DNA from 2 places in the Hydrogenoanaerobacterium saccharovorans genome. Region 1 is predicted to be linked to the other one. Evidence: riboswitches for the same ligand, from Rfam matches in the RefSeq annotation. Region 1 holds a riboswitch; the other holds the start of a gene.
The links. A riboswitch is a leader RNA that binds a small molecule or an ion and turns the genes downstream of it on or off. The one in region 1 is predicted to bind cyclic di-GMP.
Positions count from the first base shown of each region.

Region 1 (10,643 bases):
TCACAGTTTGAGCACTTCAGCGAATCGAGTTTTTGTTGCAAGGATGCTATAAGCACCGGCATTTGTTTGGACAATTCTACGGTAATTCGGCTTTTTCCTTTGTCTGCCGCTATCGCTGCCCGCACTAAGCTTTCCATCTCAGTTTCATCTTGTGTAATGCGTTTGTTTAAGATTTTTTCTGCAACATCAAGCGCTATCGTAACGATAGACTCTTCCAATGCAGCAATTTGTTCTTTCTGCTTAACCTGCAACTGCGCTACTGCTGCTCTTATTTGCGAAAGTTCCTCATCAAAAGAATGCAGCCCATCAAGCATACCGGCGGCTCTTCCCTCGTCATATGCCTGTTTGTGAATTTGCTCTGCCTGCTCGTTTACTTCGCACAGCATAGCCTCTCTTTGTGTACTCAACATGTCCATGGTCTGAGACATCAGGTTGTCAGCATCTGCTCTTGCCCGGTTCAATATCGATTCGCTTACTGTTTTGATTTGGGTAATCTGTACGTCGATATCCAAGTTGCCTTGCTTATGGTTTGTAGCAGGGTCGGCATCATCTGTTTTAAGATTTGAAGTAAGAATGTCAACGTCGCAGAGTGTTACAGTTCGTCCATCTTCAATCGCATTAACAGATTTTATAATCTTAGACAATGATGTCATCCTTTCCTCCCTTGGAGATTACCAGTTCACCTTCTTCTTCCAGTCTGCGAATAATGGAAACAATCTTCTGCTGTGCCTCTTCCACATCACGCAGCCTTACATTATGCAGGTACTCGATATCGGTGCGAATAGTCTCCTGCATTCTCTTCGACATGTTTTGGAAAATAACTGCAGATACATCTGGGTTTGCGGCTTTGAGCGCAACCGCGAGGTCTTTGGTATCGACTTCTCTGATAAAGCGCTGTATCGACATATTGTCGAGGAACGTGATATCTTCGAAAACAAACATCAGCTTTCTGACATCCTCGGCAAGCTGCGGATCTTTATTGTTAAGTTCATCAAAGATATTTTTCTCAGTACTGCGGTCGACATGGTTCATAATATCTGCCACATAATTGAGTCCGCCAATTTCCATCAAATCTACCGAGACGATAGCGGCAAACTTTTTCTCGAGTTCTCTTTCCACAAGGTTGATAATCTCGGGAGAGGCTCTATCAAGCTTTGCGATTCTCTCTACAACATCAATTCGCTTATCCTTGGGGAGTTCTTGTATAATCATGGATGCTTGATCCGCTCTGGCATAAGATAAAAGCAATGCGACTGTTTGCGGATGCTCGTTTTGAATAATATTCATAAGGCTTTTGTAGTCTGCCTTGCGGATGAAATTGAACGCCTTTGTACGTAAAGATTTTGAAACACGCTCCATCAGCGAAAGTGCTTGCTGCTGACCAAAGGCTTTTTCAAGCACGTCTCTTGCGTATTCAATACCGCCCTCGGTCATAACCTTTTGCGTAACACAAAGTCCGTAGAAATCCTCAATTATTTCCTTCATATCCTCGGCAGGCAGGGTACTCATTTTGGATATTTCTAAAGACAAAACTTCAATTTCGTCTTCATGAAGGTATTTATAAACCTGCGAAGCATTTTCTGCGCCCAATGCTATGACGACAGCTGCTGCCTTTTCAACCGGTGTTAATGTTCTCACTGCCACAGCTACTCGCCCTCCTTCAGCCATGCTCTAATCAACGCTGCAGTAATTTCAGGGTTGGTTTGAGAGAATTCACGCACTTCATCGGTTATTGCATTGTCTTTCGAGCTAAACGCCTTAGCTTGCTCACGTAAAGCTTTGCGGTGTTCGTCAACTTCTTTCTGCATTGCCGAAACATCCAATTTGGGAATTTCAATTTCAGGCATCTCCTGCTCTGTTGTTTCTTCCTCTTTAACCTTCTTTTTGCGGGTAAGAAGCAGTATGATAGTGATAATCAGGGCAAGAACTGCTACTGCTCCCGCAATCCAGAACGGTTTAGACTGCAAGATCTTGTTAATTGCTCCGCCACTTGCGGGTACGGCGTTGCCGTTATCTATTATAAAGTTATTCACAGAGATATTTTCTGGTGCAACGTTAGCAGCTTTGGAAGCTGTTTCGATTAGCGCCTCTTTTTTTTGCGGAGTAAGATTGCTGTCTTTCACCGTGATGGCTATGGAAGCCGTTTTCAGCTGAGCGTAATCTTTCTCAATCTGTTGTTTTATGTAACTTACCAAATAATCAACATTTTTGGAATAGTCTACGTAGTCGAGCGTTCCGTCTCCATCTTGATCGACATACACGGGAATATCGGTGTTGTTTTCTTCACCCGGTACGCCTTTTGCCGCCTGGTTTTTATCCATGGCGTATTTTTCATCCACTTTTTGCTTAATCCCGTCTCCGTTTGTCTCGGGAACATACTGCATGTTTTCTGTTATCATACGGTCGTAGTCAATGACCACCGTAGCAGAAACCATTAAGTCCTCCGGACCATAACCGAGTGAAAGAACTTTCAGAACCTTTTCTTCCATTTTCTTTTCAACTTCGGCTTCAAATCCAAGCCTTTCTAAACCAAGCAAACCGCTGTCTTTACTATCTTCTGAAGATGCCATTTCTTTCATTGTCTCTGAATCAATGATAGTAACATCCTCGGGGAGTAGCTGGGGAACACTGGATGCTACAAGCTTTTTTATGGCAGATACTTTTTCGGGAGCCATAGTGTATCCCGGGAGGAGACTTAGTGATACTGAGCCTGTGCTTTTTTTCTTCTCTTCCTCCCACACGTAGGTACTTTCTTGCGGAACATTCAGTGTAACTACGGCGTTTTTTACACCGTTCATTTGTTTTAAGGTTCTTTCGATTCTATCCTGCAAATTCATGAGCAGGTATTGTTTTTTTTCAAACTCGGTTGTTGTAAAACCGGCATTGTTAGAAAAAATATCGAAAGGTAATGTGGTTTTCGGGTAACCCAGTGCCGCCATATCCAACATTGCATTACCTACCTGGTCTTTTGGCACCAATACTTCGCCCTCAGCGTTGCGTTGCACAGGAACCGATCTGCTTTGCAGCGCTGCAAAAACCTCTGCACTTTCTTCTGGGCTCATTCCCGGATATAAAACACTATAGGGAACATTTGCTAAATTAAACAGAACAGCAACAATGATTGCAAATAGAATAATACCAGCGGCAGACCCAGCAAGAATTATCTTTTTCTTTTTTGTTTGCTTTGCCCAGTATTCTTTTGTTGTATGAATTCCCTTTTTTACTTGTTCAACCATATTTCACCCAAACTATCAATTATGTATTTTGTGTTTCTGTCTTTTGACAAAAACAATAACGCAGGGCTACGAGCTCGTATCAAATCTGCATCCTCATAATTTCGTTATACGCCGAAACAGCTCGAGATGTAAGTTGAACTGTAAGCTCTAACGCTGTTGCAGCTTTTTCTGAGTTTATTACCACGGTATGAAGATCATCCGCCTGCCCCATAGCAAGCCTATATGCATCTTCGTTAGATTGTGCTTGTGTTTCGCGCAGATTGTTAATCGCTTCTTCAAATATTTGCTTAAACGGCATACCTGCACCGTTTTCGGGTTGTGTAACCTGAGCCGCACTTTTTTGAATGGGTTCAATCGACGGCATTTGAGAGATTGGTACGATAAACATGACTATTCCTCCATATTGAAGTAATAAAAATTCGTCAAATGAAAAAAAACAAAGAAAAAAGTTGTCACTATCATAATAATTTTTTATTACGATAATAATCAACTTTTCTTTTTTCGATACATATTCATTTGCATTTCCCCACCTAATATCCTTACTTAATTATTTAGAAGATATAAGGCAAGTTCTTTCATTCTAAAACAGTGCATACCAAACATAAGCACTTACAATGTATATAAGTACCGAAGTATGTAGGTAACTGGCTGTCATATTCCGAAGAACTTAGACCCTATAGCTTTGCGCAATTAACTTTCGTTAATCCTGCCTTTTTCTAATTTCAAATATTTTTCGTGTGCACTTTTTAAGCAAATCTAAAATTGATTTACTGATATAAGAATTCATGGACGCAATGCCTAAACCTGAAAACTATACAAATTATGTGCGCACTAAGCTGTCTATACTATTTACAAAAATAGCTGTTAAAAGAAATTATAAACCACAAAACAGCAAGTGTCAATATTTGTCGATAAAAATAATAAAAAAATGTAAAAAAAAATTTTAAATATAGCCACAATATATACATTTATTTTTTATTTTCTCTTAGATATCGCCAAAATAATGTATGTATTATACATATTTTATGAATATTGTTAATTTTTTATGGATTATATAGTTAAATTTTGTAAATGTAAATAATTACAAAAATATTTTGTAATTTACAAATTCTCTCACAATTTTTCACTAATAAACAAAATTATTTTAATAAAATCAAAAAAACAGATTATATTGTATAATCTGTTTTTTTATTATTGTGTATTATTTACCAATTTCAAGTGCTTTAAGGGCCATTGCTTTTACCACATTGAGGGCAGTGGTATTTGCTTCGTATGCTCTTGTTGCAGCCATTAAATCTACTTGTTCTTCTGCTCTGTTTACATTTGGCATCATAACATAGCCATCGTCATTTGCGTGAGGATGAGTGGGATCGTAAACAGGAATAAACGGATCTTGACTTTCAATAACTTCAGCTACTCTTACACCGCCCGAATTGATTTTATCCATTTCTCGCTCAAGGCTTTTACCGAAAGTCATCCCTCTCTCTTCAAAAACAACCTGTTTTCTACGGTAAGGCTCGCCGTTCTCTGTTCTTGTTGTTGAACTGTTTGCCAAGTTTTGAAGAATAATATCGGTACGAAAGCGCTCAGCTGTAAGTGCTGAACCTGCAATATTTAACGAATTAAGAAACCCCATTTTTTAACCTCCTTATTTCATTGCCTGATTGATGACGTAACGAATATTTTTAAACTGGCCTGTCATTTTTTGAGACAAGTATGAGTACTGTGCATAGGTCTTCCACAACTCGATTGTTTCTTTTTCCATATTGACATTGTTGCCGTCGGGACGAGAAGAAGTGTCCGAATTTGCATCAACTGTAGCTTGAAAATGATATTTACCTTTACCGCCTTCTGAACGCACTGCATCACTGAGCACATTTTGGAATGTGACTGTTTTTGCTTTATAACCAGGAGTTTCATAATTTGAAATATTGTCGCTGATAACTCTTTGCTTCATCCAAAGAGCGTCCAGACTGCTTTGCATTGCTTTAAACTCTATATTATTGTACAGCATGATTCTCCCCCTTTATTTTTCCGAAGCAAAATCAGGCTGCTTCGGGTTTGGATTATCTTTTAACTCTTCTGCCTCCTCCGCTTTTTTATCGGCAGGTAGCAGTTTTGCCATAACAACAAAACGTTGGTCACGGCGCTCGCCGTATTTAACGCTGCAGGTAGATAGGGTAAGTATCTTATCGTTGGGATAGATAGAAACTCCGTAATCGTAAAGAGACCGTGCCTTTGCCTCGTTTGCCATTGCAGTCAAACTGCCTCCATCCAAATCGGGGTTGATATATTCAAAGCCCAAATCGGTATAGAATACAGCAAAGATTTGCCACTCCATTTGTTCGCTGGGGATAGAAAAGAATATGCTGCGGTTCTTTTCGGCAAACTCTTTTTGTGCAAAACGAAACAACTGCGAAAATCGAGGCCCATCCGGGTTATCCTTTAAATCGCTGTGGCCATAAATAACCGTATTTGCAGACAGTGCTTGTCTGCTTTCGAATTCGGACGCGTAATCTGTGTAGTAACATCCGTAGATATCGTCCTCTTTCTTTTCGTTTCGCCGCAGATAATACATGTTGTTATTGGACTGCAGCACGCTGTTGTTAATATCTGTGTTGGGAATTTGCAGCCAGCCAACAGTATCCTCATTTTGGCCGTAGGCATGCTGCAAGGCAAGAGACACCTCGTAAAAGCTATCATCTGCCTCTGAGCCTGTCGGCACCATCGGCCCGCGAATATCATTAAACACAACATTTACAGGTTCTGTGGGCTGTTCAGCAGCAGGCGCGTTACCCATAAAAATGTATGCGCCCGCTGCAACTGCAGCAAGTACTAATAAAACAAGAACAGAAATCAAGACTTTTCTCATGGCTGATTTCCTCCTGTATTCATCTTTCCGCAATTTTTACCTGTATCTGGATTAATGCGGCTTACATTACCGATATTGTCACTTGCTTTACCGCTTGCACCACTCTTATTTTCTGAGCCAGCTACAATTCTTATTGTAATAAAATAGGTTGAAAAATGGTCTATCTGAACAGCAAATGTACCCTTTGAATTGGTATTGAAATAACCGTAATAATCAATTCTATCACGTTCTTTGTTATAATAATGCCAATACAATTTTTTGTTCTTATATTTTTGACCAAGACTTAGTGTAAAAACAGCAGGCGCAGGCAACTGACCATGATGCCTAAAATAGACCATAACCGGTTCCAGCTTATCGTTTGCTGATTTTTCATCCATAATATCGTAAATCGCATCTTCATCCGGCGAAGTAAACGCCATTGAAAAGTCGTACACTTTTTCATGCGGAATCAACTTTTTGATATCACGCGCTTTAAACTGCAATGAATAATCGTTGCCCACAAAAGTAATTACTTTTTTCGGATACTTTTTGAGTTCGTTGAATACTTCAGCGGATACTATTGGGTATTTTGTAATATCCACTACAATATTGTCGGAACCTTTAAAATCAATTATATCCGGCGTAATGGGTTTTAGCAAGCCTTGCTTTTCCTCATCACCGCGGAAAACATTGATTTTATATTCTTTCACCTTAGTTTTATCGGGTGATGTAACCTCAACGGTAAAATTATTCTCGCCGTTTTCGATTGCTTCAGAATAATCTCCGTCGTCATCACCAATTTCTTTGGTACCCGCCAGCACTCGAACCTTCGCCATTCTGTCATCGGCACGCGGAATAATATCGACAAACGAGGTCTCATCTTTCACCGATACTTCGTATGTGGAAATAGATGGCTTAAATTCGGGCGACATGTAGCCTTCTTTAACTTCTAAGCTGCGTAGGTCGGCATTACTGCTTTTATCAATTAGGTTTTCGTTGGTCAATTTCACATTGTAAACGCGCTTATCCGTACCGTTTTGTGCGATAACCTCGATGTTGATTTCGCTGTCGACCTCTACAACATCAATTGCTTCAAAGGGCTTGCCGCTTTCAGCTTTTTTGCCGTTAATTTTAATAATTGCATAGGGGTGATTGGCTGTAGCAGTCACAACAACCGATTTACCTCCATCTGCAATAGAGCCTTTATAGTTTTGTTTGCTTGGTACAAAAACAGGCTTAAACTCTTTGAGCCCTGTTATTGCTAAACTTTTCAGCAGGTTATCGGAGCTGGGTTTCGCTCTGGCAATATCCAAGAGATAAGTTTTCTCTGTTTTCTGATCTTCGGCTGTTACTTTAACTTCAAACTTTGTTATGTTAGGATATTTTTCCAGTTTATAGGCACGGCTTTGCTCGCCGTTTTTAATTCTTTTGCCGTTTATAGTAATTTCGTGCGGTGTAGCAAAAACTGCCTTTGGTGTAAACATAACACTTTCCGACTCATAAGCGGTTGGAACGGTATACTTCATAATGTCGGGATAAAAATCGTATTCGATATTCTTTTTGTTTTGATCTACAATATCCAACGAAGCAAGTGCAGCTTCATCGCTCGGCAATTCCCTTACGATTTCCAACTCATAAGTGACTACTGTTTTTTCGTCTTCTGCCGTCACTTTGATTGGAATAGTAAATGCCGGTTTTTCATCTGTACCGCAATCCACAGGTATTTTTGCCGAAAGAACATCCGGTGTAAGGTCTACCCATTGTTTTTGCTCATCGCTACTTTTGTGAATATCTCTTGCCTGAATGGAACTGACGGTGTTGTCGGTAGGTTTTGTTTTAATTTTAATGCTATCGGTAGCATAGGGGATGTTCATTTCGTAAACCAAAGTAGTTTTGTTGAACTTTGGCGTAAAAGGTATGGGCTTTTCGGCATTATCTGTGATAACCAAATCGTCCAACGTAGCAATTGTGCTTGGGTCTAGCCGACGTACCGCAACTTGATATTCGGTTTTATAGTCGCTGTTTTCCGCCGTGACCAACACTTTAATATTGGTAGGGTTAACACCTTCACCATACCCTAAGTCAATTAAATTTTCAGTTTTGCTGAATAAATTTTCTTTTTTTGCTTCGGGACTGATTATTTCGGCTTTTGCCTCAATAAAATTGGGGGTAGCCTCAACCAGTGCCTGCTTCACTCTGTATGGCACAGATATTTCATAGCTTGTTTTATCGCCCTTAAAGCCTGTCAGCAAATTTTTCATCGTCTTATCATTGCTGTCTGAAACTTTTAGTTCTTTCAGTGTTGAATCAATACTCTTATAAGCTCGTGTAATTTCAAGTTTATAAATCATTTTTATGGATGGATTCTGTGCCGTAGTTGTAAGGCGGACTGTAGCAGTATCGCCCTCGTTAGGCAACTTAATTGTAATTTTGTCTCCGCTTTTAACCGTAGATGGGCTGCCTGGATTGCCGGAATCCACAACCGGAGTATCACTGTTATATTCATAAATGATTTCGTAGCTTATATTTCTGTCTGCTTTTTTATCATTTAAAACAGGGGTTAAAGTTACCTGGTCTGTATCTCTAAAAGGGACTTCTACCTGATATTGGGTTTTTTCCGGTGAAAAACCGTAATCGAACTCTTCGCCCTCTATCAAACCAAATAGCTTACTGTTATTACGGCGCATGGTAAGCGATGCAAGCGTAGCATCCTTACGCGGTGTTGAGTCTTGCACAGAAATAATGGGGGTTGTAATTGTTTGGTATTTTTCTATCTTACCGCCAAAGCCTTTGCAATAAAAATCGAAGACGATGCGTGTGCTACCCTCTTTCGCAGCTACGATTTCGAGGTCAAGGCTGCCAACTCCCTTAGGGTTAGGGTTGTTAACCTTGGTGTTGTAAACATAAGCAGCAGGCTGCCCATCTAAAAATAAATCCAGTACTTCGGGGTCATCACAAGAAATAATGACATACTCAGCAGCTGCATTTTTTTCGCCCATATACATGGTGGAATAAAAACGATAAGGGAGTTTAGTTTTGTCTGCACCGGACACCGAGTTATCGTAAACATCCATATTTTTAGGTATATTTTCAATTTTATCGGGGTCTTTGGGCGCAATGTCGGTAGGGTCTTGCCCGCCAACTTGCTGTGTTAGCAGTTTAATATAGGCAGGTCTGCCCTTGCCTTTTACTATAATTGGTACGTCTGCTAGCGCCTCAACCGGCTTGCCGCTATCATCTAAAACTGGCTTTCCGTCGATAAGACATGTAATTTTGGCTTTTAGCATGCCTTTTACATCGGATTCTTGCTTATGCACCTTTGCACGTGTCGTTTTTATTAATTTGTTTTGATCATCGGTACTGCCGTCGTTATCAATTTTTTCAATTGCCGCAGCTCCGTAGGACTCGTCTTTATTGGGCTCCCATACCCAATCAATATCAAATTTTGCACCAAAATACGGCACCTCGGTTGCCAGTTTAAAATCGGTGGTAATCCAACTGTAATCATCATTTTTATTGAGTATAACATAGTTTCTTTTTGTAATATCGTTTACTACCGCTTTTGCGAGCTGATCCGCAGCGGCTTTCGCAGTCCACACACGCAAAATCATCGGGTTGGATGGAGCCGTGCTGAATACAATTTCGTAGGTAGTGTCTTTAGTAACTTTATATTGTTTTTTCTCCGGATCAGAATTGGGTATTACAGTACCTTGTTTGGTGTAAAGCAGCAGTTTGATGTCGGTTTTTTGGCTCCCAGAGCTGCCATCCCAAAAGTTCACCTCAAGTGGCTTAGGGTCTCTTCCATCTGGTACTCTTTGTCCAGATATCGTTGCACCGGAAACATAGCGCGAAAAAGCACCCGTAGGCGTACCCACAACCTCAAAGATTACGTTGCCTTCGTTGCTTTCCTCATCTTTTGCTTTAATTTTGATGCTACTCTTTTCAAGGATTGCCATACGGCTTTGGCTTGTTACGTCGATTGCCATAGCGCCGCCGTTCCAACTCTCTAATGCCGTGCCTGTAGCAGTAATGGCAAAAAAGTTTGCTGTTATGGAATACGACGCCATGCCTGAACCTGCAGCGCCTTTTTGGGTGCTAAAGCTTTTTGTAGCGTTATTATAGATAATTTTATCTGTTACAGCTGTACCGCTTTTATCTTGAATAATAAACGGAGGTTCACCAATGGTATACTGGGTTGATGTGCCTATAAACACTTCTGCACCGTTACCCTCGATTACGTCGGCAGCCGTTGCTGTTTCACTGCCTATAAACCTTACTTCGGGTACATTGGATGTAATGGCTGCCATTGTTTTAAACGTTGCATCGGGAACGGTAAACACCAAAACCAGTGCCAAAAAGAAAGCTAAATATCGTTTCATAATCTATCCTCCCCGAATTTCATCGGATATTCATAATTATCTTCAATCTTTAAATCGACACTTTCCTACAAAAATTAAGGTAAAAAGAAAAAAGTTCTGCAGCTGCAGAACTTTTTCTTTTTAAAACAGGCTTGTCAACAAATTACTGCTGCATACGTGAAAGCCTTTCGCCCTGTG
Region 1 covers NZ_RKRD01000001.1:1,253,979-1,264,621, reverse strand. Annotated here, with positions in the region: gene EDD70_RS05920 (FliH/SctL family protein) at 1-653, opposite strand, end outside; gene fliG (flagellar motor switch protein FliG) at 637-1,668, opposite strand; gene fliF (flagellar basal-body MS-ring/collar protein FliF) at 1,647-3,236, opposite strand; gene fliE (flagellar hook-basal body complex protein FliE) at 3,316-3,624, opposite strand; cyclic di-GMP riboswitch class I at 3,873-3,957, opposite strand; gene flgC (flagellar basal body rod protein FlgC) at 4,438-4,872, opposite strand; gene flgB (flagellar basal body rod protein FlgB) at 4,885-5,250, opposite strand; gene EDD70_RS05890 (class B sortase) at 5,263-6,108, opposite strand; gene EDD70_RS05885 (cadherin-like beta sandwich domain-containing protein) at 6,105-10,466, opposite strand; gene fliS (flagellar export chaperone FliS) at 10,609-10,643, opposite strand, start outside.

Region 2 (10,643 bases), on a different contig from region 1:
TTAAACAGGCTTGTCATCACTGCATAAAATACGTTGTTGCCAAAAACCTGCCACATGGATTTATCCATAAATATTTTTTTATAGTTTTCAAAACCGATAAATTTGATGCCGTCGCTCATTACATTCCAGTTTGTAAATGAAAAAAACAGACCAATGATACTCGGCAGCAAAAACAGCACAAAGAACACAAGAAACGCCGGCAGAACATACCAGCCTTTGTAAACTTTTTTAAGCTGCATAAGACTTCCCCTCTCTAAAAAGAGGCCGGTAAAATTTTTTACCGGCCTCCAACAAATTTACAAACGATTAGCTTTGTGCGTCAAACATTTTCTGACGGTCCGCGTCAATGGATTCGAGCACTTGTTTTGCAGTTTTGTTGCCAAGCAGCATTTCTTGCATGTAAACACCTACCTGTGTATTGTCCCAGTACAGCACACCGTATTCCATTTCCATGCCCTCGCCACCGGTTGCATTTTTCATCATGGCATTGCCTGCAGCAGTTGGATTGCCCGGTACATCTGTAAAGGATGGGTTGGATTGCAGGTCGGGGCGGCCTTCGTAATATGTTTTCAGGTTTTCAGCTTTTGTAAGGAAATCGAAGAACTGTTTTACATATTCGAGGTTTTTAGAATCTTTATACGCAACGGTCATGTTGCCGCCGGCACTGTGAGAATACATGTTGTTACCTGCGATGGGCAGGGGATACATCTCCCATGTTTCCGCTTTGCTGTCGGGATATTTCTCAGCAACTTCGTTCTGATAGGACTGATAGCCAAGGAAACCTGCCGCTTTGCCTTCGCCCAGTTGTCCATAAGCGGCATCCCAGGGATTGGCAAGGCTGTTTTGACCAAGGTAACCTTTGTCGTAAATGGATTTGAACTCGTTGAGGAATGCTTCGAATTCTTTAACATCGGCAAATTTCATTTCGTTTGCGTTCAGTTTTTCATAAAGATTCGGGTTTTTGCTGGCTGCATAAGGGCCGTAGCTGGACAGCCAAATGCCCCAGTGCCATGTGTCCTTGCCGGTTTCGTATACCGGTGTGATGCCTTTGGCAAGCAACGCGTCGCAAGCTGTGGCAAATTCTTCGGTCGTTGTGGGAACTTTAATGCCCATTTCATCGTACATGGCTTTGTTGTACAAAATGCCCCAGCCGTCTACGTTCCAGCGCATCAAGCCCATGATTTTTCCGCCAATGGTGGTACCTTGTTTTGCGTATTCAGCATAACGAGAAACCCACGCTTCATTCGAAAGGTCTGCAAAATATTTTTCAGGCATAAATTTCTGTGCACCTACGCCGCCGGACACCATGAACATATCGGGCACTTCACCGGTAGAAAGTTTTGTTTTCAGCACGTTGACGTACTGGTCATCCGGAATTACCTGCATATCAATTTTGATGCCGGTTTCTTCTTCAAATTTTTTGTTTAGGTCGTCATCGACTGTGCTGCCTTTATTGACCCAGTTTTGAGATACGACATAAGTAAGCGTAACCCCTTCTACCTTGCCGGATGCCTGTGACGAATCGGCATTGGATGACGAAATGTCTGTGGATGCCTTTGAACCGCAGGCAGTTATGCTGAGTGCCATTAACCCAGCCAGCGTGGCACTCAAAATGCGTGTTGTGGTTTTCATCATTATTCCTCCTTAAAATGTAGGTTCAGTTTTATGCCGAAAGAGTTTTCGGCTTTCGCTATATTCAGCATACTCTACCGCGCACAGAAAAGGAATGCACATTTACCCACAGTTGAGGTGGACAAAACGATACTGACGGTTATGAAAGTTGCATAGATACTTCGTTAGACAAAAACAATTTTCAGTATTATAATGACAACAAACTTTACCGCGCGGTGCTTGATCCTGTCAATATCTGCCGTAAAAAAAGCAGAGCGAATTCAGCTCTAAAATTCCTTTTGTATTTTGTGTAATTAAAATGACAAACAAATAGTAATTTGCCTATTGCTTTTTCTTGAAAAATATTCTATAATATCAATAATTCAGCAAATATAGGCTTACGTAAAAAGTTTATTATAAACAAATTAATATTGGCAAAGCCAGCGAAAGTTGGTGACGCAAAGCTGTGAGTCTAAAGCATAATTTGCTATGGCAGTCAAGTTGCAATCGTTGTTCCCCATAAATGGGAATGATGATTGCTTTTTTTATACAAATTTTAAACAATATCAAATTTGTATAGTTACTCAAAATGCGTTTAGTATCGGTTTTTGCAATACAGTATCTAATGAAACATTTAACTTTATTACAAAACTGAATAGTAGGCAAACCCAGCGAAAGCTGGTGACGCAAAGCTGTGAGTCTAAAGCATAATTTGCTATGACAGTCTAGTTGCAATCGTTGTTCCCTAAAGAGGGGGCGATGATTGTTTTTTTATACAAATTTTAAACAATATCAAATCTGTATAGTTACTCAAAATGCGTTTAATAGCGATTTATGCAATCCGGCATCTATGAAACATTTAACTTTATCACAAAACTGAAAAATAGGCAAAGCCAGCGAAAGCTGGTGACGCAAAGCTGTGAGTCTAAAGCATAATTTGCTATGGCCGTCAAGCTGCAATCATTGTTCCCCATAAATGGGAATGATGATTGCTTTTTTTATATAACTGATATATTAGGAGGAAACAACCATGAAGCAATCAAGACGATATTCGTTGAGATTACAGGCACTTATTTTAAGCATTGCCATAGCACTGACTTTTGCTTTTCAAGCCCTTGATGTAGTTGCAGTATCCGATGAAAATAATGAATTATCAAACGTGTTGGATTCGGGAGCGATTGATTCAGGAGAAGTAGATTTCACTGCTGCTGACCCGGCGGACTTGGGCTCGGGCTATATTGATTCAGGTATTGTGGATTTGAACCGAAACCAAGACCAAACGGCAAACTCTGATATTGTTCGGGACTTAACTTTGCATTACATGCTCAAGGGCAGCTCAGAGTTTTTGGAACTTTTGCCCCCTTACCAAATTAAAGATGGGCTAAAAGTTGAAAAATATCATGCCAAGTACAAATTTAAGCTCAATGATAATATCGATACTCAAACGGGAGAACCGCAAAGAACCCTAAAAAAGGGAGATTATTATCTTATAAATTTGCCTGAAAAACTGAACATCAAGAACCCAAAAGACGGAGATATTTTAGGCAACGCGAACGAACCGATTGCGAATTACAGCTTTGTAAAAACCGAAAACGGTACGTGGCAAATAAAAGTGACTTTTACCGATTATATCGATAACCCCAATGAGTTTGATATATTTGGTGAAATGGAATTTGATTTTGAACTTGATTTAAGTGCTGAAGAGGGAGGAACAACTTCAACAATCTCTATCCCAATTGATAATGAGAATAACGTGGAAATTGAAATAACCATACCCGAGCCCCAACCAAACGCACCTGTTTCCCTTACCAAAACAGCATCAAGCTACAATCACCTAACAAGAGAGCTTGTATGGAATGTAAAAATAATGCCAGAAACGGGTGTGTTCAGCGGGTGTGTGTTTACAGACACAATCGACAGAACTTACCTTGACCTAGCATCAATCAAGCACGGTAACATCACCCTTACTGAGGGCAAAGATTATACCTTTGACGATGCAACGGGTAAAATTACATATACGATTCCCGACGGACGTGACGGCAAAGATTATCAGAATATCACCATTACCACGGTTGCCAAAAGAGGCATCTATGGTAATACGACAGCTACTACAGTGCAAAATCAGGCAAACTTATCCGGCGGAACATCGGATGTTGACATTGATTCGAATACGGCATCCCATACAATTACCCCCGACTGGCTTAAAAAGAAAGGTTCATTATATCAAGGCAACAGAATAGTGTGGACGATAACTGCCAACAGTACGCGGCAGCTTATGTACAACGCCGTTATTACGGACTTGCTGCAGGCAGATGTTAAGCTGGATAAAAATTTAGTCTACCTAGGGAGCCAAAAAGTAACGATTTATGATAATGCCCATACACCTGCCGATGACAAAGAAATATATGGGGTGTTGGTTGCAAACAGTGACGGCACATCTCAGCTTAAAATTTACTTGCCGAGAGGGAAAGAAAACGCCTCTGATGCGGTACAAACCATTACACTTGTAACCGATATTGTTTTAATCAATGATTCACCTACGGAGCAGAACCAGGTTTACAGCAACTCCGCCAGCCTGGAAGCCAACTATGTAACCGATGGTGACGGTGAGGGCAGCGTGGAGACCGGTGATTTAAGCCAAATTGGCGTGTCTGTTCCCAATGTTTTTGTTGACAAAAGTCATAATGCGATTTTGGAAGAAGATAAACGAAATGGCACGATTACTTGGAAAATTTCTGCGGCGAGCAATCATTCTAGTTACGGCAAATCTCAAATAATAGATAGTTTGCCTAAAGACCAAGAATATATAGCGGATGAAATTTACTGGGGTGAGCAGAAGATTAACAGCACAACTGAGCCGAAGGCAGAAATAAGCGCGGATGGCAGGACATTAACCATTACTTTTAACAACCCCAATGCATTGCGTACACAGCAGAATTTTACGGTTAAAACCAAGATAAAACCCGAAATTTACGGCGATAACCTCAACCGCGTTTTTACAAACAAGGTGCAATGCGTTTTACTGGATACTGGGGGGAATGCAATTGCAGACAGAGAAGATACAGATATTGTTTGGATTCAAAACAGTGTTATATCAAAAACAGTGGGTAAATACAACGGCAACACCACCAAGGTTGGTATAAACCCTCGAGTAGAATTTAAAATTATCGTTAATAAAAATTTAATGCCCTTAAGTGATGTTGTAATAACCGATGATTTAAACAACATTGTTACGGAGTTTCGAAAAAACGGCGAATCCCAATTTACACCCGTTAACGGAGTAAAATGGACTTATGTGGCGGATACACTCAAAATTGTTAAAAGTAAAGGCGCGCGGGATAACCTTGATTTGAATGCCATTGCAAATGCCGCAACCTATCAAGACAACATTATTACCGTCAATTTCGGCAGTGGTGCAGCGGTGAACGATGAGTACACCATTACGTTCACAGCAGAAATAGATATTTTGAATACCCCCATCTTTAAAGAGAACGGTACGATTCGTTGCAGAGGCAACATTGCTGAAGTTACAGCAGTAGGGTTAAAGCCGGGCACGATTTCTACTCCGCCTACCGGTAACACCGAAGAAATCAAAAACGAAGTGCTTGGTAAATCCGGTATTACTTTGATTAAAGAACAACAAGTGCAATGGACAATCAACTTGAATCAACGGCGAGTTCAGATGGACAGCACAAAAGTGGTAGATGTTCTGCCCAAAGGGCTTACTCTGGACCCAACCTCCATTAAGCTATACAAGAACGTCATAGATACCGACGGTAATTTTATTACAGGCAATCTTGTAGAAGCAAAAGGGGAAGAGGTTACAAATTTTAGTTATACGTATTTGCCTGCAGAAGGTGAGGGGATGGAAGGCAGATACACGCTTACGGTAGATTTGCCTGACAACAAAACCGATTATATTCTGCGTTTTTCAACGGATTTTGATGACAGCCTTTTGGGTGATAATAAAAAAATTAACAACAGCGCTTATTTTGTAGGCGAAGTGACGGTGCCAAGTAATACCGATACAACTACAGTGACACTGTCCAGTACGGCGGGGGGCGGTTCAACAACCAAAACCTCGGTTACCGTTAATAAGCGCAGTAAAGATAACGACCAAAAAATAGATGGTGCTGTATTTGAACTGCACTGGCTGCCCAACGGGGGGATGGGTACGCCCGTATTGGTTCGTACGCTTGCCGCAACCAACGGTTCGGTTATATTCCGCGGGCTTACAAGGGGAGAAGTGTACACGGTGACCGAAAAGAGCGCTCCGAGCGGGTATTTACTCGATAACGCAGCCCCTGTTACAGTTTATGCACCATCCGATGGCACAGGGGATGCAGAGCCACTGGATTTTTACAATACACCTATCAAAACAGGCAGTTGGAAACCCGGAGCAATTAAAAGGCTGGATGGTAAAGGGATTATCCGCCCGTTCGATTTTGAAATTACGGACGGAATTAATGTAGTGATGACAGGTACCACAAAAAACAAATTATCCAACGGTGATTACACAGTTGAATTCACGTTGAACGACAATGCAAAAGCCGAGGATATTTTGAAGTTTACAGATGATCACATATTCGAAAATAATGATACGGAATACTTAGTAACCACCAAGACTTTTACTATGAAAGAAAAGCCTGCCGATCTCCCCGGATATGGCTTTGACAAAACCGTTCATACCTTAGTGGTGAAAGTATACAATGTCAAAGGGCGTGAAGCTTTAAAAGTTGTGGTTGAAGATGATAAGGGCAATGTGCTATCCGATAACGACGGCAGCTTTTTACCCGATAGAATGCCGAAATTTACAAACACCTACACAGCAAACGGAGAAATTCAGCTAAGTGCCGAAAAAAAGGTATTGGGGCATTTGCTTGCTGCAAAACAGTTCAGCTTTGAACTGTATGAAAAAACGAAAGACGGCGAAACCCTCGTTGAAACGGTGGGCAACCAAGCCGGACGCAATATGGAACACACAACTTATATAGGCAACATTGCGTTCAGTCCCATCGGGTTCACTCAAAAAGACGTCGGAATCAAAACATACATCATCAAAGAAAAACACACATCTCTTGCCGGATACACGTATGACCCATCGGTTTATACGGTAACGATTGAGGTGACCGACCAAGATAACGGCAAGCTTTCCGGCAATATCCTAAGCACTAAAAAGAGTGTAAACGGTGTAGAAACAGATGCATCCAACATCCAATTTACCAATACGTATATAGTTGCTGAAACGGATGTAATCCTCACAGCGAAAAAGGCTTTATCCGGGCGCAATCTGCAAAACGAGCAATTCTCTTTTATCCTCAATCAAACTACTCCCGATGGGGCTTTTATTAAGCAGATTAGCACGGTAAAAAACATTGGTGAGAATGTATCTTTCCCAAAGCTTACCTTTACACAAACTGATATTGGCAAAAGCTACTATTACCAAATGAGCGAGACAAACGACAGCAAAGCGGGGTACAGTTACGACAATGCGGTTTATAGTGTAAGAATTGATGTGAACGACCGGGAAGATGGTACGTTGAAAATTGCCCAAACCATTACCAAAGGCGACGGAGAAATAGCAACTGAGATGATTTTTAACAACGCATACAAAGCAGCAGGCTCAAGCCTTATTAAAGCTGTTAAAACATTGTCGGGCAAAGCCATCCCCAAAGAGCAATTTTCTTTTGCGTTGCAGCAAATTGATGTTACCAACGGCAATGCTTTGGGCGAACGAGTAATCGTAAAAAACGATGCAGAAGGTAATGTTATCTTCCCTATAATTTTATATACCGAAGCAGATGCAGGCAAAAGCTTTTATTATACCGTGCGTGAACTGAATGAGGGGATAGGGGGATACACTTACGATCCGACGGTATATACTGTTTGTGTGTCGGTTACAGATAATGGAGACGGAACGCTGAATACGCAGCAGGCCATTGTTACACCAGCGGGTAAAACGAGCATAGAGTTTGCCAATGCGTATAAAACATTCAATACCGCTGCGAGTATAGAGGGAACAAAAGTATTAAACCGTCGCCAACTTACCGAAGGGCAGTTCCATTTTGTTTTAAATCAGGTTACCGAAGCGGGCGAGCTTGTTCAAAAAATCCAGCAGGTGAGCAATGCTCAGAACGGTCAAATCAAATTTGATGATATCGTATTCACTCAGGCGGATATGGGAAAAACCTATTATTATCAGGTATCGGAAGTGGCGGATCAGAAAGATTCCGATTATCAATATGATGAGTCAGTATACCTGTTTATCATTGATGTGATTGACAACGGAGATGGTACTCTCAGCACAAATCAAACCATTAAAAAAGGCAATATTGATGTAGAAAAAGCCATATTCACCAATACCTATATCCTAAAAAGCTCGCATTCGAAATATACGGCAAAAGGCTCGGTGAGTTTGAGTGGAACGAAAGTTTTGCAGGGGGCAAAACTGACTGACAAAATGTTTCAGTTTGTTTTAACGGATGAAAACAATCAGATTTTGCAGACAGCTTTCAACGATGTTGACGGTAATGTTTTATTTGATAAGATTTATTACAATCAAAACCTTACCGGCAGGCACATTTATTCCATTCGTGAGATACAAGGCGACAAAGCAGGTATCACCTACGACGGTACAGAATATATTGTTACGGTTGATGTTTCGGATAACGGTGACGGCAGTTTAAAAATCGAATCTTCTATAGTGAAGATGATTAGCGGCAAAAAAGTTGACGCAGGCGCGATTGAATTCGTAAATCAATATCAAACAACAATGCGCTTAAATAACCCTGAAACAGGCGATTCATCATTTGTAATGTTGTTTGCTGTTGCCGGATTGGTGTCTTTTTCTGTTTTGCTGCTTTTAACCCGCAAAAAGGTGAAGCGTATGTAGCGCCATATGTATTTTGCGCAAACCCTACAACTTGACAAAGGCTGAGGTGATATCACCTCAGCCTTTGTGCTTATAAGGAAGAAAAAATGGGGGGAAAACAGTAATTTGCTTTGCTTATCTGTATGCTACACCATTCCGGAATCTAAAAAGTCAGGCTGATTGATTGGTTGTTTTTCTTTGTCTTCAATATTTGGTTTAACTTCAGGCTGAGGATTTAAAATTGCTTGTTTCGCTGCGGATAACGGGTCTACTTTTTTAAATGCAAATTCAGTTGCTTCACTGGAATTTGTTAAAACAAGAATACCGTCATTATTTTTTATCCCTCTGCCGTCCGGAGCTATTACTTTAAACCCGTTGGCAACAGAAACGATAGACCAAATGTCGCCCTGTGCCTTTTGTACAAGCTCGTTGCCCTGGGCTGCAAGCGCCTTGCCAGAGTTGAAATTTACAATTCTGCATTGGTTAACAGAATCGCCTTGCAAAGACCATACCTGATGTTTTTGAATGGTGATTGTGTCTTCGTTCACCAATGTTGTAGTTAAGGCATCCGCTTCATTATTGCCGGGCTTTAAGTACTTTCCGTTCCCTTTATTCAAAAATGCAACTTTATCGCCTACAACCACTTTTGTCCATTTTTGTGTATCGTCGTTCGTATCCGACGAGCAATGGCCTACATTCCCGTTAGAATCTAAAGTAAATACTTTTTGTGTGTACTTATCCCAAATTCCCGTCCATCTTAAAAAGCAGGTTTGAATAGATACATAGCTATTCCCCGCATCTGCAAGATGAAAATATCGGCTTGGCTCGTTAACGTTGATAGGCCCGCCCCATGTTGCTATTTTACCGTAATTGGTTGTAAACCGTTTGTCGTTGATATCAATATTTTTACCGGTTACTGTGTTGGTGTATCCATAGTATGTACCCGGTACAGGGTTACCGTACTGCAAATTATTGTTTGCTTTATTATCGATTGCTGCTTGATCCAGGTTGACAACCGTTTCCATCCACAATGCTTTGTTGGGGATGATGACATCCTGCATTTCAACACCAGCGCCCTCGTGTGTGGAGGCAGCGGCTACCGAAACAAACTTGCCGCTATCAATGATGGCGTAACTGTTATTGACGGCAAGCGGTTCTTCGGTAAAGAGGATAGTTGCAGTTTCGCCTTGCTGTAAGGTGAGAAGTATTTTTTTATCGTTTGTTTTTACCACGCGGTTTTGGGGGATGCCAGTGATATCTGCTTGTGTCCACGCAATACCGCATTTTAATGTGATTGTCTGCGCTTTATTCGATTTAACGGTAACAGATGCAGCCTTTCTTGCAGTGTTCCATTCGAGGTTTACCACTTCTGCCTGTGTTCTCGCCAGTATCCCTTTGACCGCGCCTTGTGCCCAGTCTGCGGGCAATGCAGGTAAAATTTCAATTTCTCCTGTTTGAGAAAATACCAGTGCTTCGTTGATGATGCTTGGTGTGGTAATGGCAGTATCGGTACAATATGCCGAACCGCCATCGGTATCGTGTGAGGTCATCAGCGATGGATAATAAATCTTGCCTGTAATGCCGGGGCTAAGGCAAGTGATTACCTGTTTGGCATCCTTTAATCTTGCGGCAACCAGTGCCTTATGCATCCAGCCGTGGCTTGCCTTATTGTCACCTGTATTGTATTTGTTCCTGTTTTCGATTGCTTTGATTGCACCTTGGCGAAGCTCCATATTATTTTGCCCTTCGTACCCCGGCCAAACGGGGTAAAGGTGGCTGACATGCCTGTGATTGTTATTTTCTGCAAACATATCGGAAGACCATTCGCGCAACGCGCCGGTTTCATCGTATTTATACGCGGGCATATTCTCTTTCAGTTCTTGCCACTGTGCAATAGCCGGGCTGTTTTCGCCGTTTACGGCACGCTCCATGGCAATTACCATGTCAAACCCGTCTCGTGCAGCGGCAATATCCATCGTCACATTGGCGGCAACGGGCGAACCTTTGGTACTGTTTTCAGGTGAATAGCCGGGCAGCAGCAGATATTTCTCGCCCGATGCCAGTTGGTTGTGGTTTTTATCCATTTTAGCATTTCTGGCGGCATCTTCATAAAAATTGGGGTTTACAAAGCCTTTCCAAAAATTAGCTTGCTTTGTCAGCA
Region 2 covers NZ_RKRD01000003.1:9,667-20,309, forward strand. Annotated here, with positions in the region: gene EDD70_RS12290 (carbohydrate ABC transporter permease) at 1-239, opposite strand, end outside; gene EDD70_RS12295 (ABC transporter substrate-binding protein) at 307-1,635, opposite strand; cyclic di-GMP riboswitch class I at 2,035-2,120, shown strand; cyclic di-GMP riboswitch class I at 2,263-2,348, shown strand; cyclic di-GMP riboswitch class I at 2,488-2,573, shown strand; gene EDD70_RS12300 (Spy0128 family protein) at 2,642-8,503, shown strand; gene EDD70_RS12305 (glycosyl hydrolase family 95 catalytic domain-containing protein) at 8,629-10,643, opposite strand, start outside.
Region 2: it holds a riboswitch for cyclic di-GMP, as region 1 does, so the genes downstream of both, EDD70_RS12300 (Spy0128 family protein) here and fliE (flagellar hook-basal body complex protein FliE) in region 1, are expected to answer to the same signal.